DNA from 3 places in the Kouleothrix sp. 19917 genome. Region 3 is predicted to be linked to each of the others. Evidence: riboswitches for the same ligand, from Rfam matches in the RefSeq annotation. Region 3 holds a riboswitch; each other region holds the start of a gene.
What was found. A riboswitch is a leader RNA that binds a small molecule or an ion and turns the genes downstream of it on or off. The one in region 3 is predicted to bind S-adenosylmethionine.
Positions count from the first base shown of each region.

Region 1: linked by a shared signal. The riboswitch ahead of M1P90_RS21655 (methionine synthase) and the one ahead of mtnA (S-methyl-5-thioribose-1-phosphate isomerase) in region 3 are both predicted to bind S-adenosylmethionine.
Region 2: linked by a shared signal. The riboswitch ahead of M1P90_RS03850 (aminotransferase class V-fold PLP-dependent enzyme) and the one ahead of mtnA (S-methyl-5-thioribose-1-phosphate isomerase) in region 3 are both predicted to bind S-adenosylmethionine.

Region 1 is NZ_CP097099.1:5,348,801-5,351,059, reverse strand. Features, by position in the region: gene M1P90_RS21665 (sensor histidine kinase) at 1-621, shown strand, start outside; gene M1P90_RS21660 (response regulator) at 653-1,093, shown strand; SAM riboswitch class I at 1,169-1,342, shown strand; gene M1P90_RS21655 (methionine synthase) at 1,407-2,259, shown strand, end outside.
Region 2 is NZ_CP097099.1:969,185-971,443, reverse strand. Features, by position in the region: gene M1P90_RS03855 (glycoside hydrolase family 13 protein) at 1-362, opposite strand, end outside; SAM riboswitch class I at 695-843, shown strand; gene M1P90_RS03850 (aminotransferase class V-fold PLP-dependent enzyme) at 959-2,259, shown strand, end outside.
Region 3 is NZ_CP097099.1:7,873,431-7,875,689, reverse strand. Features, by position in the region: gene M1P90_RS31605 (glycosyltransferase) at 1-14, opposite strand, end outside; gene M1P90_RS31600 (MBL fold metallo-hydrolase) at 254-1,027, opposite strand; SAM riboswitch class I at 1,232-1,413, shown strand; gene mtnA (S-methyl-5-thioribose-1-phosphate isomerase) at 1,456-2,259, shown strand, end outside.

The sequences.
Region 1 (2,259 bases), 2.5 Mb from region 3:
AACGCCAAGATCGAGGCCGGGCGGCTCGATTTGCAGCGCGAGCCAAGCCAGATCGAGCTGGTGGTGCAGGAAGCGCTGATCACCGCCAGCAGCCTGACGCTGGGCAAGCCGATCATGCTGCGCAGCGAGATTGCGGGCGACCTGCCCCTGGTGTATATTGACCGTGTGCGCGTGGCACAGGTGCTGCTGAACCTGCTCTCGAACGCGGTGAAATTCACCGAGCACGGCAGCATTACCCTGCGCGTCTATGGCAGCGCGGGCGAAGCACAAGCCGACGCCAGCCAGGTGATTGTCGAGGTTGAAGATACGGGCATTGGCATCGCGCCCGAAAATATCGACATTATTTTCGAAGAATTCCGCCAGGCCGACGAAACGCTTTCGCGGCGCTACAGCGGCACTGGCCTGGGCCTGCCAATCAGCCGGCGCCTGGTCGAGCTGCATGGCGGCCAGCTGAATGTCACAAGCAAGCCCGGCTACGGCTCGACATTCCGCTTTACCGTGCCGGCCGTCACTGCCGAAGACATGTGCGCCGTGAGCGAGCGCATGAGCATGCCGATCAAGGTCGAAGAAGCCGAGTTCCTTTCAACCCAGCCCGAGTCAAGCCCGGCAGTGCTGAATTAACCGCTGCCACCATTGCATGCAGGTGAATGATATGACGCAACCATTTGCGCGCCAGCACAACCGAACACCGATCGACAACCCGGAAAATGCGTATATCATCCTGGTTGAAGACGATCCCAATTCCTACCTGGTGATCGAAGAGCTGCTGAAATATGCTGGCTTCAAGCACTTCTACCATCGCGGCAGCGGCGCCAAGCTCATCCAGCTGATCGAGGCGCTGCCCCAGGTCGATCTGGTGCTGCTCGACATTGGCCTGCCCGGCGAGGATGGCTTCTCGGTGCTCAAGCGCCTGCGCGCTCACCCACAATCGGCGCGCGCGCATATTGCCGCCGTCACCGCCAACATCATGCACCAGACGCGCCTGCGCGCCAAGGATGCCGGCTTCGACAGCTTTATCAGCAAGCCCATCCACCCCGACAAAATCTGCGAACAGATCCGCCGCATGCTTGGCGGCCACACCTTCTGGTGGTAGCCAGCCGTTGCGCAATGTGCAACACGGCGTTGACAAGCCCGCCCCCGGCTGCTATACTGCGCGCCAATTGAAGACCGCTCATCAAGAGGGGTGGAGGGAACGGCCCTGTGAAACCCCGGCAACCCCCGAGCCATTTACGATTTTGGATGTACGATTTACGATTGCGGCCTCACATTCGTAAATCATAAATCGTCAATCGTAAATCTCGGCACGGTGCTAACTCCGACAGCGCAAGCTGGGAGATGAGGAACACACAGCCTCACGCCAGCGCGTGGGGTGTTTTTATGCCCAAAAACCAGGAGAATACTATACTGTGACACACGCCACCAAACCCACCTACCTCGAAGCGCTGCGCGAGCGCGTGCTGCTCTACGACGGCGCAATGGGCACCAGCATCGACACCTTCAACCTCTCCGCCGACGACTACGGCGGCGAGCGCACCAACGGCAACCGCGACTACCTGGCAATTGCGCGCCCCGACGTGATCGAGCAGATTCACGCCTCGTTTATGGAGGCCGGCTGCGATGTGCTGGAAACCAACACCTTCCAGAGCACGCGCCTGCGCCTGGAAGAATGGGGCCTGGCCGAGCGCACCGCCGAGCTGAATATCGCCGCCGCGCGCCTGGCCCGCAGCGTGGCCGACCGCTACCAGGCGCAGGATGGCCGCCCGCGCTATGTGGCTGGCTCGATTGGCCCAACCGGCAAGCTGCCTTCCTCCGACGACCCCGCGCTGTCCAACATCACCTTCGACGAGCTGTCCGACATCTTTTTCGAGCAGGCCAGCGCGCTGATCGAGGGTGGCGTGGATGTGCTGCTGGTGGAAACCAGCGTCGATATTCTGGAAGTGAAGGCCGCGCTCGATGGCATCCGCCGCGCAAAGAAAGCAACCGGCAGCAGCGTGGCCGTGCAGGCCCAGATCTTCCTCGACCTGTCGGGACGCATGCTGCTCGGCACCGAGGTGCCGGCCGTGATCGCCACGCTGGAAGCCATGCCGGTGGATGTGATCGGCCTGAACTGCAGCACCGGCCCCGAGCATATGCGCGAGGCGATTCAGTACCTGTGCGCGCACTCGCGCCTGCCGATTTCGTGCATCCCCAACGCCGGCCTGCCGATCGAGGTCGATGGCGAGACCGTGTACCCGATGGAGCCCGAGCCATTTGCGCGCA
Region 2 (2,259 bases), 1.7 Mb from region 3:
GGGTTGTCGTTCGCGGCGCGCGACTCGACAAACCATGCGTGCTCGTCGGAAGTGTGATTCACCACCAGATCCATCAGCAGCCTGATGCCGCGCGCATGCAGGCCAGCCAGCAGCTCATCGAAGTCGGCCATTGTGCCGAACTCAGTCATGATCGCCTGATAATCGCTGATATCGTAGCCATTGTCGTCGTTGGGCGATTGGTAGACCGGCGACAGCCAGACAACATCGACACCGAGGGTTTTGAGGTAATCGAGCTTGCCGATGATGCCGCGCAAATCGCCCACACCATCGCCATTGCTGTCGGCAAAGCTGCGCGGGTAGATCTGGTAGACGACACTTTCTTTCCACCATGCGTTTTGCATAAGGCTTGCTCCTCATATCGCGGAATGGCACGCAGACACCGCGTACTGCTGCTTCCTTCTGTGCAGTGGATGATACCGTTCAATCGCGGCGCGGGCAAATTGCGCCACGATCTGCACTGCGTACTTGCTCAGCGGGGGGTTTGGAGGGCGTCAGCCCTCCAAAATAATCTTTTTTCTGGGCAGTCTCGACCACCGACGTAGTCGAGACTGCCCAAACAGAAAACAGCAAGGGCAGTAGACCGCTCGAATTCCCAACCGCGCCATCGCGAATTCAAAGTTGACAAAATAAATCAAGCAATGTAAGATGCGCGGCACAACTGAAGAAGCACAGACTCTTATCCAGAGAGGCAGAGGGACCGGCCCGATGAAGCCTCGACAACCCTGGAAAGGGCTTTGAGCATCGTGCGAAACAAAAAGGCGCACGGCTCGAAACTCGATCATTAGGGTGCCAAATCCGGCAGCACAGACTGGAAGATGAGAGGTGACGGCTGATGCCGGGGCTGCGCGTATGCGCGCCACGGCAGCGCACAGCGCACATACGCTCATCGTCCACGACGATGGGCGTTTTTTGATGTTGTACACAAAGGAAACAGGCCATGACCAGCACCCCCGGCACACCAGGCACCGCAGGCTGTCTCGACATTGCGCGTATTCGGCAGGATTTCCCGGCGCTCCAGCAAACCGTCAACGGCTGGCCGCTGGTGTTTCTCGACAGCGCCGCGTCGTCGCAAAAGCCGCGCCAGGTGCTCAACCTGATGGACGGCTTGTATCGCTCGACCTATGCGAATGTGCACCGCGGCGCGTACTGTTTCAGCCAGCGCAGCACCGACCTGTACGAGCAGGCGCGCGCCAAGATCGCCGCGTTTATTGGCGCGGAATCGCCGGCGCAGATCGTCTTCACGCGCAACGCCACTGAGGCGCTGAACCTGCTGGCCTATTCCTACGGGCGCACCTTTCTGCAAGCCGGCGACGAAATCGTGCTGACCGAGCTCGAGCATCACGCCAACTACCTGCCCTGGCTCCAGCTTGCCCGCGAGCGCAATCTCACCATCAGGCTCATCCCGCTCGCCGCCGACGGCACGCTCGACCTGAGTACGCTCGACGACCTGCTGACGCCCCGCACGCGGCTGGTGAGCTTCGCGCACGTTTCGAATGTGCTTGGCACCATCACCGACCCTGCGCCGATCATTGCGCACGCGCACGCGCAGGGCGCGGTGGTCGTGCTCGACGCCTGCCAGTCGGCACCGCATATGCCGCTGGATGTGCAGGCGCTCGGCGCGGACTTCGTAGTGTTTTCCGGCCACAAGATGCTTGGCCCAACCGGCATTGGCGCGCTGTATGGCCGCGCCGATCTGCTGGCCGCCATGCCGCCCTTCCTGACCGGCGGCGACGTGGCCCGCGATGTCGGGCTGGATGAGGTGCTGTGGGAAGATGCGCCGCTGAAATTCGAAGCGGGCACGCCCGCCTTTGTCGAGGCGATTGGCCTGGGCGCGGCTACCGACTACCTGGCGCAGCTTGGCATGGCAGCGGTGCGCGAGCACGAGCGCGCCCTGACGGCCTATGCCCTGGCGCGCTTCGATGAGCTGCCGGGCGTGCAGGTGTTTGGCCCGCGCAACCCCGGCCTGCGTGGCGGCGTGGTGACATTTACCGTGGACGGAATTACCCCGCAGGAGCTGGCGCTGGCGCTTGACGAGCGTGGCATTGCCATTCGCTCGGGCCGCCACTGCGCGCACCCGCTCCATGCGCGGCTGGGCCTGCCCTCAACGGCGCGCGCCAGCTTCACGATCTACAACGACCTTGCCGATGTTGATGCGCTGGTGGAAGGCATCACAGCCATTCAAAATCGCTGCGCGCTTGAGATAGCGCAACCTGCCCTGCGCCGCTCCCTCCCCGCGCG
Region 3 (2,259 bases):
ATCGCAATACGCATGGTTTTCCGAATCTATGCAGCTGCGGCGTGCCAGCAATGCGCCGGCCAGGCGCACTCGCGCGCAACGGTAAAGGCTGCGCTCTGCGCGAGGCTGGCCAAATACCACGCGACACACGCGTCGCAGGGAAAGTACTGTTGATATGAACGTTGCTTGATCGCACTGTTATCGTACCACAGAACCGCTTCTTCATGCATTCCTGCGCCCGGCCAATGCCAGTTTTACGATACGCAATCGTAGATCAGGGTTCGCTGATCTCGACGACCTGGCCGTCGTAGGCAAGGTGTACCGGCGCGGGCAGCTCGGCGTCAACGCTGGCATGCTCGACATCGTGCGTCATATGCACCAGCAGCGCCCGGGCCGGCTCAAGGTCGGCCACCACGGCGCAGGCCTCGCCAAGCGAAAAGTGTGTCGGGTGCGGCTTGGCGCGCAGTGCATTAAGCACCAGCACGTCGAGGTCGCGCAGCTGCGCCAGCGACGGCGCGGGAATGCTGCTGGCATCGGTGACATAGCCCAGGCGGCCAATCCGAAAGCCCGTGATCGTCCAGCTGCCGTGCTGCACATCGAACGGAACGATGGTAACACTACCAATGTCGAAAGGCACGCCGCTCTGGATCTCAACCAGCTCAAGCGCCGGCCGTGTCGAGCCTTCCGACGTATTCACAAACGCATAGCCGAAACGTTCGCGCACCATGGCCAGGGTGTTGGCGGTGCCGTAGAGCGGGATGGCGGCGCGCTGCGCGAAATTGAGTGGCCGCAAATCATCCAGGCCGAAAATATGATCGGCGTGGGCGTGCGTCAGCAGCACGGCATCGACGCGACGAATGCCGGCGGCCAGCGCCTGCTGGCGCAGATCGGGGCCGGCGTCGAACAAAATTGCCTTGCCATCGGCTTCCAGCAATGCCGATGTGCGCAAGCGCTTGTTATGCGGGTCGGGCGAGGTGCACACCGCGCACTCGCAGCCAATGACCGGCACGCCCATGGAGGTGCCGGTGCCCAAAAATGTCAATCGCATACCTGCGCCTGGCGTATGGCAATCGCGCGGCACGCCCCACAGGTTGCGCCGTCGCTGCATGAATTCTGTGTGCTCAATATTATAGCACACCGGCTTCGGGCGCGGCTGCGTGGCACAGCGCAGATGCACAAATGCGCCAAACGGCCCGTGGTTGCAGCGCGCCCGCGACTATGCTATAATCGCGGCTTGAAAAATGCATCATAATGCTCATCATGAGGGGCGGAGGGACTGGCCCGACGAAGCCCGGCAACCCCTGCCGATTTATGATTTGCGATTTTGGATTTACGATGAGGCGCTGCCGTCAATCGTCAATCGTCAATCGTCAATCGTAAATGGCGGGAAGGTGCCAATTCCTGCAGGCGCGTTATGCGCCTGAAAGATGAGAGGTAGCACGACAACGGCCTCTCGCGATGCGGGCGGCTTTTTCTATGAGTACTGACACAGCATATCAGCATATCTGGTGGGATGGCGACGCCGTCGGCTTGCTCGATCAGCGGCTCTTACCCAATCAGGAAACGTCCGTGCGCTGCACCAGCGTGGCCGAGGTCGCGCACGCGATTACTTCGATGCAGGTGCGTGGCGCGCCCGCGATCGGCTGCACGGCCGCGTATGGCATGGCGCTGGCCGCCCGCCAGCCCGCCGGCACCAGCGCCGCGCTGCTGGCGCTGCTCGAAGCGGCCAAAGCCACCCTCGACGCCAGCCGCCCCACGGCAGTGAATCTCGCCTGGGCCACCGAGCGCATGCTGCGCACCGCCCAGCGCCACGCCAGCGCCAGCCCCGCCGAGCTGCGCGACCTTCTGCTCACCGAAGCTCACGCAATCATGGCCGAAGACCTGGCAATGTGCCACGCGATTGGCGAATATGGCGTGGATCTTATTCCTGCGCGCGGGCAGGTGCTGACGCACTGCAATGCGGGCGGGCTTGCCACCGCCGGGTTTGGCACCGCGCTGGCGCCTATTCGCGTGGCGCACGATCGCGGGCGCGCCATGCATGTCTTTGTCGACGAAACGCGGCCATTTTTGCAGGGCGCGCGCCTGACGGCCTGGGAGCTGCAGCGCGCGGGCGTGCCGCTCACGCTGATCACCGACAACATGGCCGCCTACTTTATGCGCCAGGGCGCAATCGACTGCGTGATTGTCGGCGCGGATCGGGTGGTGGCGAACGGCGATGTTGCGAACAAGATCGGCACCTACGGGCTGGCGGTGCTGGCGCGCGCGCACGGCATTCCTTTC